Regions from separate parts of the Enterobacter sp. CFEC122 genome, predicted to be linked through region 2. Evidence: predicted binding sites of a transcription regulator. Region 2 holds the regulator's gene; each other region holds the start of a gene.
What was found. The regulator LexA, encoded in region 2, represses DNA repair genes until DNA is damaged. The targets are predictions, from matches to a motif close to TNCTGTATGTACATACAGNA.

Region 1: a site for LexA is predicted at 1,846-1,865, ahead of rmuC (DNA recombination protein RmuC). Genes of this name have one in related genera too.
Region 3: a site for LexA is predicted at 1,928-1,947, ahead of umuD (translesion error-prone DNA polymerase V autoproteolytic subunit). Genes of this name have one in related genera too.

What each region holds. Positions count from the first base shown of each region.
Region 1 covers NZ_JBRIQR010000048.1:14,686-19,578, reverse strand. The annotation lists gene ACVCAM_RS23055 (dienelactone hydrolase family protein) at 1-751, opposite strand, end outside; gene udp (uridine phosphorylase) at 1,007-1,768, shown strand; gene rmuC (DNA recombination protein RmuC) at 1,909-3,366, shown strand; gene ubiE (bifunctional demethylmenaquinone methyltransferase/2-methoxy-6-polyprenyl-1,4-benzoquinol methylase UbiE) at 3,433-4,188, shown strand; gene ubiJ (ubiquinone biosynthesis protein UbiJ) at 4,202-4,807, shown strand; gene ubiB (ubiquinone biosynthesis regulatory protein kinase UbiB) at 4,804-4,893, shown strand, end outside.
Region 2 covers NZ_JBRIQR010000020.1:24,726-29,618, reverse strand. The annotation lists gene gntU (gluconate transporter) at 1-34, shown strand, start outside; gene plsB (glycerol-3-phosphate 1-O-acyltransferase PlsB) at 137-2,557, opposite strand; gene ACVCAM_RS15180 (diacylglycerol kinase) at 2,712-3,080, shown strand; gene lexA (transcriptional repressor LexA) at 3,189-3,797, shown strand; gene dinF (MATE family efflux transporter DinF) at 3,861-4,893, shown strand, end outside.
Region 3 covers NZ_JBRIQR010000015.1:34,904-39,796, reverse strand. The annotation lists gene ACVCAM_RS12415 (LysR family transcriptional regulator) at 1-221, shown strand, start outside; gene umuC (translesion error-prone DNA polymerase V subunit UmuC) at 229-1,491, opposite strand; gene umuD (translesion error-prone DNA polymerase V autoproteolytic subunit) at 1,475-1,909, opposite strand; gene ACVCAM_RS12400 (aldo/keto reductase family oxidoreductase) at 2,069-2,935, opposite strand; gene tcp (methyl-accepting chemotaxis citrate transducer) at 3,079-4,740, shown strand; gene smrA (DNA endonuclease SmrA) at 4,768-4,893, opposite strand, start outside.

The DNA of each region.
Region 1 (4,893 bases), on a different contig from region 2:
CTTTGGCTGATTCCGCGTGATAGCTCGGACGATAATCCGCGTTAAACGCGTGCCCGGCATCCGGATACACCACGATCTCCGCCTTCGCATTGGCCGCACGGAGCGCATGGCGCATGGTCTCTACCGAATCCAGCGAAATACCGGTGTCCTGCCCGCCATACAGCCCTAATACGGGGGCATTCAGCTCCGTGGCGATATCCACGGGATGTTTCGGTGAATTGAGCGTTTTTTCACCTACCAGTTTACCGTACCAGGCCACAGCGGCTTTAAGCTGCGGGTTATGCGCGGCATACAGCCAGCTGATGCGTCCGCCCCAGCAGAAACCGGTGACCAGCAGACGATGGGGATCGCCCCCGTTGCGCGCCGCCCAGCTGGCGACGTGGTCGAGATCGGCCAGCACCTGCGCGTCCGGGACTTTGCTGACCAGGTTGCTGAGCAAGGTGGGAATATCGCTGTAATCGTTCGGATCGCCCTGGCGAAAGTAGAGCTCTGGCGCAACGGCCAGATAGCCTTCCAGCGCCAGCCGGCGGCAGAGGTCGCGAATGTGTTCGTGAACGCCGAAAATTTCCTGAACCACGATCACGATGGGCAGCGGACCGTCTGCCGATTTTGGTCGTGCGTGGTAAGCAGGCATATTCTCTCCCTGCGAGGGAATAGAGGTCTCACCCGCCGTGATGGCCTCTTCAGACGTTGAGACGATGGTTGAGGCATGCGGGGCCGCAGCAGGTGCAAAACCGGTTTTTTCAGTCATGGCATTCTCCGTACCAATGAGTTAGCGCAAAGGTAAATATAGTCACCAGGTTAACAACTCACAGTGCCTTAAACGGTCTATCTTTTGTGCAGCACCTGACGATATAACTTGTTAATGTGATGTAAATCACCTTTTTGTGGAAATACAATGCAATCATTTTCATTCATGGTGAGATGTGTCACGAAATTATGCTTTCCGCTTCTGTAAAGTACCGTTTTACTTCTTCTGACTAACCGACCCACAGAGGAGTCACCTATGTCTAAGTCTGATGTTTTTCATCTCGGCCTCACTAAAAACGATTTACAAGGGGCTACGCTCGCTATCGTCCCTGGCGATCCGGAGCGTGTGGAAAAGATCGCCGCGCTGATGGATAAGCCGGTTAAGCTGGCAGCCCATCGTGAATTCACCACCTGGCGCGCAGAGCTGGATGGTAAAGCCGTGATCGTGTGTTCTACCGGTATCGGTGGCCCGTCTACGTCTATTGCTGTTGAAGAGCTGGCACAGCTGGGCATTCGTACTTTCCTGCGTATCGGTACCACTGGCGCTATTCAGCCGCACATCAACGTCGGCGACGTGCTGGTGACGACCGCGTCCGTGCGTCTGGATGGCGCAAGCCTGCACTTTGCGCCGATGGAATTCCCGGCAGTAGCAGACTTTGAATGTACCACCGCGCTGGTTGAAGCCGCGAAATCCGTTGGCGCGACCACTCACGTGGGTGTAACCGCTTCGTCCGATACCTTCTATCCCGGTCAGGAGCGTTACGACACCTTCTCTGGCCGCGTGGTAAGCCGCTTCAAAGGCTCTATGGAAGAGTGGCAGTCCATGGGCGTGATGAACTACGAAATGGAATCCGCCACGCTGCTGACCATGTGCGCAAGCCAGGGCCTGCGTGCCGGTATGGTGGCGGGCGTTATCGTCAACCGTACTCAGCAGGAAATCCCGAACGCTGAAACCATGAAGCAGACCGAAAGTCATGCGGTGAAAATCGTGGTTGAAGCCGCGCGTCGCCTGATCTAATCCTCTCCTTTCGAAATCAAAGGCCGACACGTTCGGCCTTTATTTTTTGCGTAGCGCCTCGCAGGAAAACCCTTTCAAACTGGACGTTTATACAGCACAATCTTATTTTGTGCGGGTAATACGTTGATGCAGGGGGCATTGTGGATATCTCAGTCCTGATTTATGCGGTGATTGCGCTGGCGGGCGTGGCGATAGGCTGGCTCATTTCCAGCTATCAGCATGCACAGCAGAAGGCCGATCAGCTGGCTGAACGCGAAGAGATCGTCGCCGAATTAAGCGCGGCAAAGCAGCAGCTTGCGCTGAGTGATCACTGGCGAGAGGAGTGCGAGTTACTCAACAACGAGCTGCGCAACCTGAGAGATATCAACACCTCACTGGAGGCCGATCTCCGCGAAGTGACCACCCGTCTGGAATCCACTCAACTGCATGCGGAAGATAAAATCCGCCAGATGATCAACAGCGAGCAGCGCCTCAGCGAACAGTTTGAAAACCTCGCGAACCGTATTTTTGAGCACAGCAACCGCCGCGTTGACGAGCAGAACCGCCAGAGCCTGAACAGCCTGCTGACGCCCCTGCGTGAACAGCTGGACGGCTTCCGCCGCCAGGTACAGGACAGCTTTGGTCAGGAAGCCCGAGAGCGGCACACCCTGGCGCATGAAATCCGCAATCTCCAGCAGCTGAATGCCCAGATGGCGCAGGAGGCGGTCAACCTCACCCGCGCGCTTAAAGGGGATAACAAAACCCAGGGCAACTGGGGAGAAGTGGTGCTGACCCGCGTCCTGGAAGCCTCTGGCCTGCGGGAAGGGTATGAATACGAAACCCAGGTGAGTATCGAAAACGATGCCCGCTCGCGAATGCAGCCGGATGTGATTGTGCGGCTGCCGCAGGGCAAAGATGTGGTGATTGACGCCAAAATGACGCTGGTGGCGTATGAGCGTTACTTCAATGCGGAAGATGACTACACCCGAGAATCGGCGCTGCAGGAGCACATTGCCTCCGTACGCAATCATATTCGCCTGCTCGGCAGGAAAGACTATCAGCAGCTACCGGGGCTGCGCTCGCTGGACTATGTCCTGATGTTTATTCCGGTAGAGCCCGCGTTTCTGCTGGCACTCGACAGGCAGCCTGAACTCATCACCGAAGCGCTCAAAAATAATATTATGCTGGTCAGCCCCACCACGCTGCTGGTGGCCTTACGCACGATTGCGAACCTGTGGCGCTACGAGCACCAGAGCCGCAACGCGCAGCAGATTGCCGACCGCGCCAGCAAGCTGTACGACAAAATGCGCCTCTTCGTGGACGACATGTCCTCAGTCGGGCAGAGCCTGGACCGCGCGCAGGATAACTACCGTCAGGCGATGAAAAAACTCGCCTCAGGACGTGGCAATCTTCTGGCGCAGGCCGAATCATTCCGCAGCCTGGGGGTTGAGGTGAAACGCGAGATTAATCCGGAATTGGTTGAACAGGCTACCGCCCAGGATGACGAGTTTCGCCTGCGTGAAGGGGTAGAAGAACAAAAGACAAACAGTGAAGACAATGCGTTAGCGGCCGATTTATCACCGAACGAACCCCCGGCGCGTTTCTTTCGCGGTGGTTGAAACGTAGGGCAATTGCGCCCAATCTGTTACACTTCACGAACATTTTACTGATAAGCAGGCTCTGAGATGGTTGACGATTCACAAGACACAACGCACTTTGGCTTTCAGACTGTCGCCAAAGCGCAGAAAGCTGACATGGTGGCCCACGTATTTCATTCCGTGGCGGCGAAGTACGATGTGATGAATGATCTGATGTCGTTCGGCATTCATCGCTTGTGGAAGCGCTTCACTATCGACTGTAGCGGCGTGCGTCGTGGACAAACGGTGCTGGATTTAGCCGGTGGTACGGGCGATTTAACTGCAAAGTTCTCACGTCTTGTGGGCGAAACCGGTCGCGTTGTTCTGGCAGACATTAATGACTCCATGCTCAAAATGGGACGCGAAAAGCTGCGTAACATCGGCGTGGTGGGGAACGTGGAATATGTGCAGGCAAATGCCGAAGCACTGCCGTTCCCGGATAATACCTTTGACTGCATCACGATCTCCTTCGGTCTGCGTAACGTGACCGATAAAGAAAAAGCGCTGCGCTCCATGTATCGCGTGCTGAAGCCGGGTGGACGCCTGCTGGTGCTCGAATTCTCCAAACCGATTATCGAGCCGCTGAGCAAAGCTTACGACGCCTATTCCTTCCACGTGCTGCCGCGCATCGGTGAGCTGGTGGCTAACGACGCGGAAAGCTATCGCTATCTGGCGGAATCTATCCGTATGCACCCGGACCAAGACACCTTAAAAGCCATGATGCAGGATGCTGAATTCGAGAACGTTGAATATTTCAACCTGACGGCGGGTGTCGTCGCGCTGCATCGCGGTTACAAGTTCTGAGTGGAGGTGTCCCGTGCCCTTTAAACCCTTAGTCTCCGCAGGTATCGAAAACGTACTGAATGCCTTTCTCTATCGCGCACCAGCGTTGAAAGCTGCGCGTCAGCGGCTAAACGGGAAGGTATTACGCATTGTTTTAAAAGAGTTCTCGACGCCGCTGGTGCTGGTCTTCAGCGAACGCCAGCTTGACGTTCTGGGGGCGTGGGAAGGTGACGCCGACTGCTCGGTCATCACGCACATGAGCGTGCTGCCAAAACTGCGCGATCGCCAGCAATTAACGGCACTTATCCGCAGCGGTGAGCTGGAAGTGGAAGGCGACATTCAGGTCGTGCAGAACTTCGTTGCGCTTACCGATCTGGCGGAGTTTGATCCGGCAGAGCTGCTCGCGCCGTTTATCGGTGACATTGCCGCGGAAGGCATCGGGAAGGTTCTTCATGGTGGCGCGTCCTTTGCGCGTAAAAGCCTGCTACGTCAGCAACGCTATGCGGCGGAAGTACTGACTGAAGAGTGGCGAATGGCCCCCGGACCGCTGGAAGTGGCATGGTTTGCGGAAGAAACCGCGGCTGTTGAACGTGCGGTTGATGCGTTAACCAAACGGCTGGAAAAACTGGAGGGCAAATGACGCCTGGTGAAATTCGGCGCCTCTACTTCATTATTCGTACCTTTTTGAGCTACGGGCTCGACGAGCTTATCCCTAAAATGCGTATC
Region 2 (4,893 bases):
TGTCGGGATGATTGCCTTTACGCTGCTCAGCTAAATGCAATGATTTAACAAGGCAAAAAAAGGCCCGGTAGCGTCAGCGCTTACCGGGCCTTTTTATTATCCAGGGCGTCAGGCCGGGCCATAACCCGGCATTGTGTTACTCGCCCTGCGTGGCGCTCTCAATCGTTAAGCGCACGTCCGAGGTAATCAGTTCTGCCAGCATCTGGTACACCTTCAGCGTCTCTTCCGGCTCGGCATCACCCGTATCGCTGATGAAGCCTTCATCGCGCAGCGTCAGCACCAGAGAACTGAAGACCGCTTTGTCGAAGAATTCAGGGGCGTTAATGCCGTGCAGAACGGACAGGCGCTGGGCCAGCGTCCGGCTCTCTTTCTCCAGCGTACCGCGGTTGATGGACGGGTTCGCGCTCAGCAGCCAGAACGTGATGGCGTAGCGCTGCAGCGTTTCGCGCGCACCGGCCGCCAGCAGCTGCAGGGTGCGGGAGCGTGACGGATTGATGTGCAGCTCGTCGTTGTTCAGGGTAATCAGCCCCTGGCGACGCATCTCTTCCGTCATCTTATCCAGTTCTGTCGCCAGCTCATCCTTACTCCAGCGCAGGAACAGCTCCGCTTTCAGCATTGGATAGATGGTCTCAAGATGGCGCAATAGCTCCTGACGGGAGATATGACGATGCTGGGTAATAATGGCGGCCATGAGCGACGGCAGCATCAGCATATGCGTGATGTTGTTGCGGTAGTAGGTCATCAGCACCGCCTGCTCGCGCGGCAGAATGATGATGTCGCCGATCGTGTCCTTCTCCACTTCAAACTTGTTCATCTGCAACGCGTGATCGATAAGTTCACTGGCGGTTGCAGAAGGCACGGTCGAGTCAACCGAATACGGCACGTTACGCATCATGTCCAGATAGCAATCCAGCTGCTCCGTAAGCTGTTCACGGGTCAGCGAGCGCTGACGCGAAGCCAGAAGTGCCGTACAGCACAGGTTCATGGCGTTAGCCGCACCGGCGTTGTTAATGCGCACCATCAGCTCGGATGCGATGCCGTTAACCGTTGGCGTCAGCCAGGCCGGACGCACCGCTTCGATAGGATCGATGGACTCGCGCCACTCCGGCACGTGATGGTTCAGGTAGGTCATCAGCGGCATCGGCTCGCCGAAGTTCACGTAGCCCTGACCGAGATTGCGCAGCTTGCTCAAGCCGCGCAGCATCTGCGGCAGGCTCTCTTTCTCTTTGGTCGCGCCACGCAGCTCTTTCGCGTACGTGCCCACTTCCATCACGTGCTCGTAGCCGATGTAGATAGGCACCAGCGTGATCGGACGCGTACCGCCGCGCAGCATGGCCTGGATGGTCATCGACAGCGTGCCGGTCTTCGGATCGAGCAGACGACCGGTACGGGAACGACCGCCCTCCACGAAGTACTCCACGGAATAGCCGCGGCTGAACAGCTCGCCCAGATACTCGCGGAACACGGTGGAGTAGAGCTTGTTGCCCTTGAAGGTACGACGAATAAAGAACGCGCCCAGGCGGCGGAAAATCGGGCCCGCGGGCCAGAAGTTCAGGTTGATACCGGCTGCGATGTGCGGTGGCACCAGCCCCTGGTGATAGAGCACGTAGGAAAGGAGCAGGTAGTCCATGTGGCTGCGGTGGCAGGGGACATAGACAATCTCATGGCCATCGTGCGCCAGCTGACGCACGCGCTCGGCGTTATGGACGTTGATACCCTGATACAGGCGGTTCCAGGTAAAGCCGAGAATACGATCGGACAGGCGAATCATCTCGTAAGAGAAGTTCGCTGCGATCTCTTCCATCAGCGCAATGGCGTTCTGCTGAGCTTTCTCATGCGAAATTTTCTTGCTGCGCGCTTCATCTTCAACGGCGCGGGCAATCGCTTTTGAAGCCAATAGCTTGTTGAACAGGTCCTGACGCGCCGGGAGGCGTGGCCCTACGGCCGCCAGGCGCTGACGGGCGAAGTGCATACGCGCCACGCGCGCCAGTTTTTGCGCGATGATCTTGTCGGTGCCGTGCTCGTCCGCCATGCGACGCAGCGAAACTGACGGGGAGAAACGCACGAAGCTGTCGCGTCCCAGCCAGGAGACCGCGAAGAACTTCTGGATGCCGTTAAGCATGCGCAGCGGCGGATTCTCTTCGCCTTTTTCACGACCCGGACGACGACCAAACATCACCGATACCGGCACCATCTGCACATCCAGATCGGGGTTGCTGCGGTGCAGGTCGAGATAGTCATGGAACAGCTTGATGGACTCTTCTTTCGGCGTGTAATAGGTAAACACGCGCGGCCCGCCGTGGATGAAGACGTAGCGCGGCAGCAGCGTACCGTCAACTTCCAGCGGTTCAAGCGGGTCAGGTAAGTCATGCGCCAGACACTGGGCGCGAAGCGTCAGTAAGTCTGCCTTCGAGTTATAAGGCAAAACGTACATAATAGGGCGCGACGTATCGAGCCCCAGTTCCAGCGCGGGTTCTGCTGGGATAGACTTGCTTTTTACCAGGATGCTTAATGGTAAATTAAGTAATTTGTAGTAAATTCGTGGCCAGCCGGACATAAACGATGTAAAGCCTCTGGTTAATAATGCAATTGCGGCGCAAGGATAACAGAAAGCGCGCAAAATTTCTGTTGTTACCCGTCATACTTCAGGCTGTAGCGAAACGCGCTCCGCCTCATGTTAATGACGCTCTTTTTTAAAAAAGGTTCTTTTAATGGCCAATAATACCACTGGGTTAACGCGTATCATCAAAGCCGCCGGCTATTCATGGAAAGGTTTCCGTGCCGCATGGGTCAACGAAGCCGCTTTTCGCCAGGAGGGTGTCGCCGCAATCATCGCGGTGATCGTTGCCTGTTTCCTTGATGTTGATGCGATTACCCGCGTACTGCTTATCGGTTCCGTACTTCTGGTGATGATAGTGGAAATTCTTAATAGCGCTATTGAGGCCGTTGTTGATCGCATTGGTTCCGATTTCCATGAGCTTTCTGGCCGTGCAAAAGACATGGGCTCTGCTGCCGTGTTGCTGGCGATTATCACTGCCGTTATCACCTGGGTCACCCTGCTTTGGTCACATTTCCGATGAGCCTCGAGGAATAATTAAGTCCCTGGTTTTTTGTGCAGTTTTTGGTTCCAAAATCGCCTTTGACTGTATATACTCACAGCATAACTGTATATACACCCAGGGGGCGGAATGAAAGCGTTAACGACCAGGCAGCAAGAGGTGTTTGATCTCATTCGGGATCATATCGGCCAGACGGGTATGCCACCCACGCGTGCGGAAATCGCGCAGCGTCTGGGCTTCCGTTCTCCGAATGCTGCCGAGGAACACCTGAAAGCGCTGGCGCGTAAGGGTGTGATTGAGATTGTGTCAGGCGCGTCGCGTGGTATCCGCCTGCTGGTGGAAGAAGAGACGGGCATTCCGCTGATAGGCCGCGTTGCTGCAGGTGAGCCGCTGCTGGCACAACAGCATATTGAAGGTCACTACCAGGTCGATCCCGGCATGTTCAAACCGAGCGCTGATTTCCTGCTGCGCGTCAGCGGCATGTCGATGAAAGACATCGGCATTCTTGATGGCGATCTGCTTGCGGTGCATAAAACCCAGGACGTGCGAAACGGCCAGGTGGTGGTCGCACGCATTGATGACGAAGTGACCGTTAAGCGTCTGAAAAAGCAGGGTAACACTGTTCAGTTGCTGCCCGAAAACAGCGAGTTCACCCCGATTGTGGTCGACCTCCGCGAACAGAGCTTCTCTATTGAAGGTCTGGCGGTAGGCGTGATTCGCAACGGTGAATGGCTGTAATCTCTTCCTGACAGGCTACGCTTCTGCTGTAGCCTGCTTCATCCTCCTTTCCCGGTATTTTGCATGTCACTACTGACGGCATCAGATAAGGCATTGTGGCGTCTTGCCCTGCCGATGATTTTCTCCAATATTACCGTGCCCTTGCTGGGGCTGGTTGATACTGCCGTTATAGGCCATCTTGATTCACCGGTTTATCTTGGCGGCGTGGCGATTGGCGCGACGGCAACCAGCTTCCTGTTTATGCTGCTGCTCTTTTTGCGCATGAGTACCACCGGTCTTACCGCACAGGCTTATGGCGCGAAAGATCCGCTGCGTCTGGCGCGCGCACTGGTGCAGCCGCTAATCCTCGCGCTTGGCGCGGGTGCGTTAATCGTTGTATTGCGGGCCCCCCTGATCGATCTTGCGCTTCATATCGTCGGTGGCAGCGAAGCGGTACTGGCGCAGGCGCGACGGTTCCTGGAAATCCGCTGGCTCAGCGCACCCGCCTCGCTGGCAAACCTGGTTCTGCTGGGGTGGCTACTGGGCGTGCAGTACGCCCGCGCGCCCGTGATTTTGCTGGTGGTGGGTAATCTGCTCAACATTGTTCTGGACGTCTGGCTGGTCATGGGTCTGCATATGAACGTGCAGGGCGCGGCGCTGGCGACGGCGATTGCCGAATACGGAACCTTTATCATTGGCTTGTGGATGGTCCGGCGTGTGCTGGCCATGCGCGGGATCTCCCTGGCGCTGCTCAAAACCGCATGGCGCGGCAATATCCGTAAGCTGCTGGCGCTCAACCGTGACATCATGCTGCGCTCGCTTCTTCTTCAGCTCTGCTTCGGCGCGCTGACGGTTTTCGGGGCTCGACTGGGGCCGGAAATCGTTGCGGTGAATGCGGTATTGATGACGCTTCTGACCTTTACCGCCTATGCGCTGGACGGATTTGCCTACGCGGTTGAAGCGCATTCCGGGCAGGCGTACGGCGCGCGCGAAAGCGGGCAGCTTCGGGAGGTGTGGCGGGCTGCCTGCCGTCAGTCGGGGCTGGTGGCGCTGGCCTTTGGTCTGGTTTACGCCTGCTTCGGTGAGCAGATCGTTGCATTGCTTACCTCTCTCCCTG
Region 3 (4,893 bases), on a different contig from region 2:
TGGAATCCGGCATGGGTATCGGCGGCATGCAGCGACCGCTCGTGGCCAGGGCTCTGCAGGCGGGCACGCTGGTACCGGTGCTGCCCGACTGGCGGTTACCCGATCGCTTCCTCTATGCCGTTTATCCTGATGCCCGCTTTATTCCGCAGCGCGTCAGAAAGGTCGTCAGCGTGATTGAGCAATTACTGCCTGAGATCGCGACCCACAACGCCACAAAATAACCGCCTTTTACCTCGCCACCGGTAAATCCGCGTATCGCGTCGTATAGGCCGGTGACAACATCTCTCGCTTCATGGCCCACGGTTTCTCAATCCCCTGCCCGGCGAACCATATCTTCCCTTTGCCGGAGTGATTGACGCTGTCGATCATCTCCATCAGCGCCGCGCTGTTGGCGCGCAGGCGATTGTCGTCAAACAGATTAAGCTGAGCGACACCGCTGCTGAAAAAGTCCGCCAGCATGACCCCGGCCTTCATATAGCGATACCCGTCGAGCCATATCCGACCCAGCGCCTCCGTGGCGGCACGGATGATATCCCGCGAGTCATTGGTGGGCGTCATCAGGGTGACCGAAGCCTGATTACCGTAATAAATTTCGTTGTCCGCATGCGGGCTGGTGCGCACAAACACGCTGATAAAACGACAGTATTGATGCTCGCCGCGCAGTTTCTCTGCGGCGCGTTCCGCGTAGGCGCAAATCGCCTGGTGCATCTCTTCATATTGCGTAATGCGATGACCAAACGAACGGCTACAGATGATTTGCTGCTTCGTGGGGGTGTACTCTTCAAGGTCAAGACAGGGCTCGCCGCGAAGCTCGCGCGCCGTACGCTCCAGCACCACGTTAAAATGTTTGCGAATGACCCACGAGGAGGCCTCCGCCAGCTCCAGCGCCGTGGTAATCCCCATCGCGTTCAGTTTTTTCGTGATGCGCCGCCCTACGCCCCATACCTCCTCTACCGGAACCTTTGCCAGCAGTTTACGCTGCCGCTCGCGGCCTGACAGATCGACCACGCCGCCGGTACTGGCCCACCGTTTCGCCGCATAGTTGGCCAGCTTCGGCAGCGTTTTTGTCGGGGCAATGCCGACGCCAACGGTTAAACCCGTGTTTTTAAAGACCTGCGTGCGCATCTGGTGTCCGAACGCGTCCAGCGACATGCAGTTACCGATCCCTGAAACGTTCACGAACGCCTCGTCAATCGAGTAAATTTCTATGGCCGGAGCCAGATCCGTCAGCGTCTGCATCACCCGACTGCTGAGGTCGGCATACAGCGCATAGTTCGAACTGAAGACGTAAACCCTCGCCGGAAAAAGCTTCTCTTTGAATTTAAAATAGGGCTCACCCATTTTTATGCCGAACTGCTTTGCCTCCCGCGAGAGTGAAATGATGCAGCCGTCGTTGTTGGACACCACCACGATGGGCTTCCCCTCCAGATCGGGGCGGAATACCTTCTCGCAGGAGGCATAGAAGCTGTTCACATCAACCAGCGCGAACATGTTTATGCGTTTTAAGCGTGTGGGTGACGACGCCGAAGATCTGCAGCTCCTCTTCGGACTGAAAGGTAATCGGCTGATAGCGGGCGTTATGTGGCAACAGCCTCAGAACCGGGCGCGTCTGTAGCTCTTTCACCGTAAACTCACCGGCGACCGACGCCACGACGATATCCCCATGTTCGGCATTTAACGAGCGGTCAACCACCAGCAGATCGCCGTCGCCAATCCCCGCGCCAATCATGGAGTCTCCACTCACCTTGATAAAATAGGTCGCACTGGGGTGCCTCACTGCCAGCCGGTTAAGATCGAGACGATCCTCCACATAATCCTGCGCCGGGCTGGGAAACCCACAGGCAACACGTTCTAAAAACAAAGGTAGTTCAATGATTTGTTTTGGTTGATAAGAAAAGAGAGTGTCCATGATGCCTTTCTCGCCATATACTGTATATAAATACAGTATTACGGATTATGGTCAGGGATCAAGGTCATTTCCGGAAGCGAACCCAAACGCGTTGAAGTGTCAGAAGATTTAAAACGCGCAAAGCCCGGAAGCACATGTCGGGCTTTGCGCCTGTGACGATCAGTCCATCAGCGTATTCAATGTTTCCAGCGCGTCAGGCGGCAGCTGCAGTTCCCCCGCCGCGAGGTTTTGCCGCAGATGCGCCACGGAAGAGGTGCCCGGGATCAGCAGGATATTCGGAGAACGCTGCAGCAGCCATGCCAGCGCAACCTGCATTGCCGTGACGCCCAGTGAATCCGCGACAGCCTTCAGCCCGGACGATTGCAGCGGCGTAAAGCCGCCCAGTGGGAAGAACGGCACATACGCAATCCCCTGCTGCGCAAGCAGATCCACCAGCGCATCGTCACCCCGGTTCACAATGTTGTACATGTTCTGCACGCACACCACCTGCACCATCTTCTGCGCTTCCGCGACCTGGGTGGCCGTGACGTTGCTCAAACCAATATGCCGCACCAGCCCCTGCTGCTGTAATTCTGCCAGGGTGGAGAGCGGTTCAGCAATCGACCCTTCCGCTGGCCCGTGCGCGCTAAACATAATCCGCAGATTCACCACGTCCAGCACGTCCAGCTGCAGATTACGCAGGTTGTCATGCACCGCCTGCGTCAGTTCCTGCGCGGAAAAGGCCGGTAGCCACGCGCCTTTATCGTTGCGACGGGCGCCAATCTTGGTGACGATCGTCAGATCGTCCTGGTAAGGATGAAGCGCCTCGCGGATCAGCTGGTTCGTGATATGAGGACCATAAAAATCACTGGTATCAATGTGGTTCACTCCCGCCGCCACGGCCTCGCGTAACACGTCCAGCGCGGCCTGCTTATCCTTCGGCGGCCCAAAGACGCCCGGCCCGGCCAGCTGCATCGCGCCGTAGCCCAGCCGTTTCACCGTCCGCGTCCCGAGCGCGTATGTCCCGCTTTTATCAATGCTGCTCATGTTGACCTTCCTCATAAAAATGATCCGGATTTACAACAGGTTCCCAAAAGGGCCCCTTAGTTAAGCGCGAGTTAATTAAAGTTTACATTCTCTACGACGATAGTAATGAAGTAACCCTGCATCTTCTCTAACGGACGACCGCTATGCTGAAAAATCTGCACGTGATTACCGGTATTATCTTTGCCCTCACCATATTCTGCCTGCTGCAAGTTGTCACGGGAGGGTTGTTCTACTCTGCCGTCAGTAACGATCGCCATAACTTCCAGAACTCCGGCGTGCTCAATGCCCAGCAGGAAAGCCTGAGCGACAGCGTGAACACGCTGGTGAAAACGCGCGTCACCGTCACCCGCGTGGCGATCCGCTACCTGAAAAACCAGCGTGACCCGGCTTCCCTTGCGGCGATCAATAAACTGCTGGGCACCGCAGGCGACTCGCTGGCAAAAGCCGAAGCCTATAACAAAGAGTGGCAGAAACTGCCGCAGGTTAAGGGCCAGGAGGCGGCATTGACCGACGAGATGCAGAAATCCTGGAACCAGATGCACGAAGTCATGCGTTTATCGATTGAGTATCTGCGCGCCGACAACTATCAGGCCTATGGCGATCTGGACGCCCAGCAGGCGCAGGACGATATGGAAGCGGTCTATAACCGCTGGCGCGCCGAAAACAACACCCTGCTGAAGGCCGCAACCGAAGAGAACCAGAGCAGCTTCACGCAGATGCAGTGGACGCTGGCGGCAATTCTGCTGGCCGTTATCGCGGTTCTGGTGGTCATCTGGCAGGGTTTACAGCACCTGCTGTTAAAACCACTCCACTCCATTATGGACCATATTCGCGCCATTGCAGGGGGCGACCTGACGCAGGAGATCGCTATCTCGGGCCGCAATGAGATGGGTCAGCTGGCCGCAGGCCTGCATGAGATGCAGCAGTCGCTGGTGACCACCGTCAGCGCCGTACGCGGAAGTACCGATTCCATCTACACCGGCGCAGGCGAAATTGCCGCAGGAAGCAACGATCTTTCCGCCCGCACCGAGCAGCAGGCCGCCTCGCTCGAAGAGACCGCCGCCAGCATGGAAGAGCTGACCGCGACGGTTAAACAGAACTCCGATAACGCCCGTCAGGCCACGCTGCTGGCGAAAAACGCCTCTGAAACGGCCGCGCGCGGCGGTCACGTCGTGGATAACGTGGTTCGCACCATGAACGAGATCGCCGACAGTTCGCAGCAAATTGCGCATATTACCGGCGTAATTGACAGCATCGCGTTCCAGACGAACATTCTGGCGCTTAACGCCGCGGTGGAAGCGGCACGCGCCGGGGAACAGGGGCGTGGTTTTGCGGTTGTCGCAGGCGAGGTCCGGACCCTGGCGAGCCGCAGCGCGCAGGCGGCGAAAGAGATCAAAGGGCTTATCGAGAACTCCGTCAGCCGGGTGAATACCGGTTCTGAGCAGGTTAGCGAGGCAGGCACCACCATGAAGGAGATCGTCGCCGCCGTGACCCGCGTGACCGATATCATGGGCGAGATTTCCTCTGCCTCTGACGAGCAGAGCCGCGGCATTGAACAGGTGAGCCTGGCCGTTTCGCAGATGGACAGCGTGACGCAGCAAAACGCCGCGCTGGTGCAGGAGTCCGCCACGGCGGCAGCGGCGCTGGAAGATCAGTCCGAACAGCTGCGCCAGGCGGTGGCCGCGTTTCGTCTGAACGGCAAAGAAAAAGCGGTAGCTCCACGTCCGGCCAGCGTGAAAACGCCTCAGCTGTTGCGCCCGGCAACCGCAAACGCCGCCACCGACAGTAACTGGGAAACCTTCTGAATCACCGGCGGGCGAGGAAATCGCCCGCTAGCGGCTGCGCTTGGCGTGCCGCTCCCAGTTCTCCTGTTTTGCTTCATCGGATTTACGCAGTGAAACGTAGCATGCCCCGCTGCCGCCGTGATGCGGCAGCGCCACGCAGAAGGCCTGCACTTC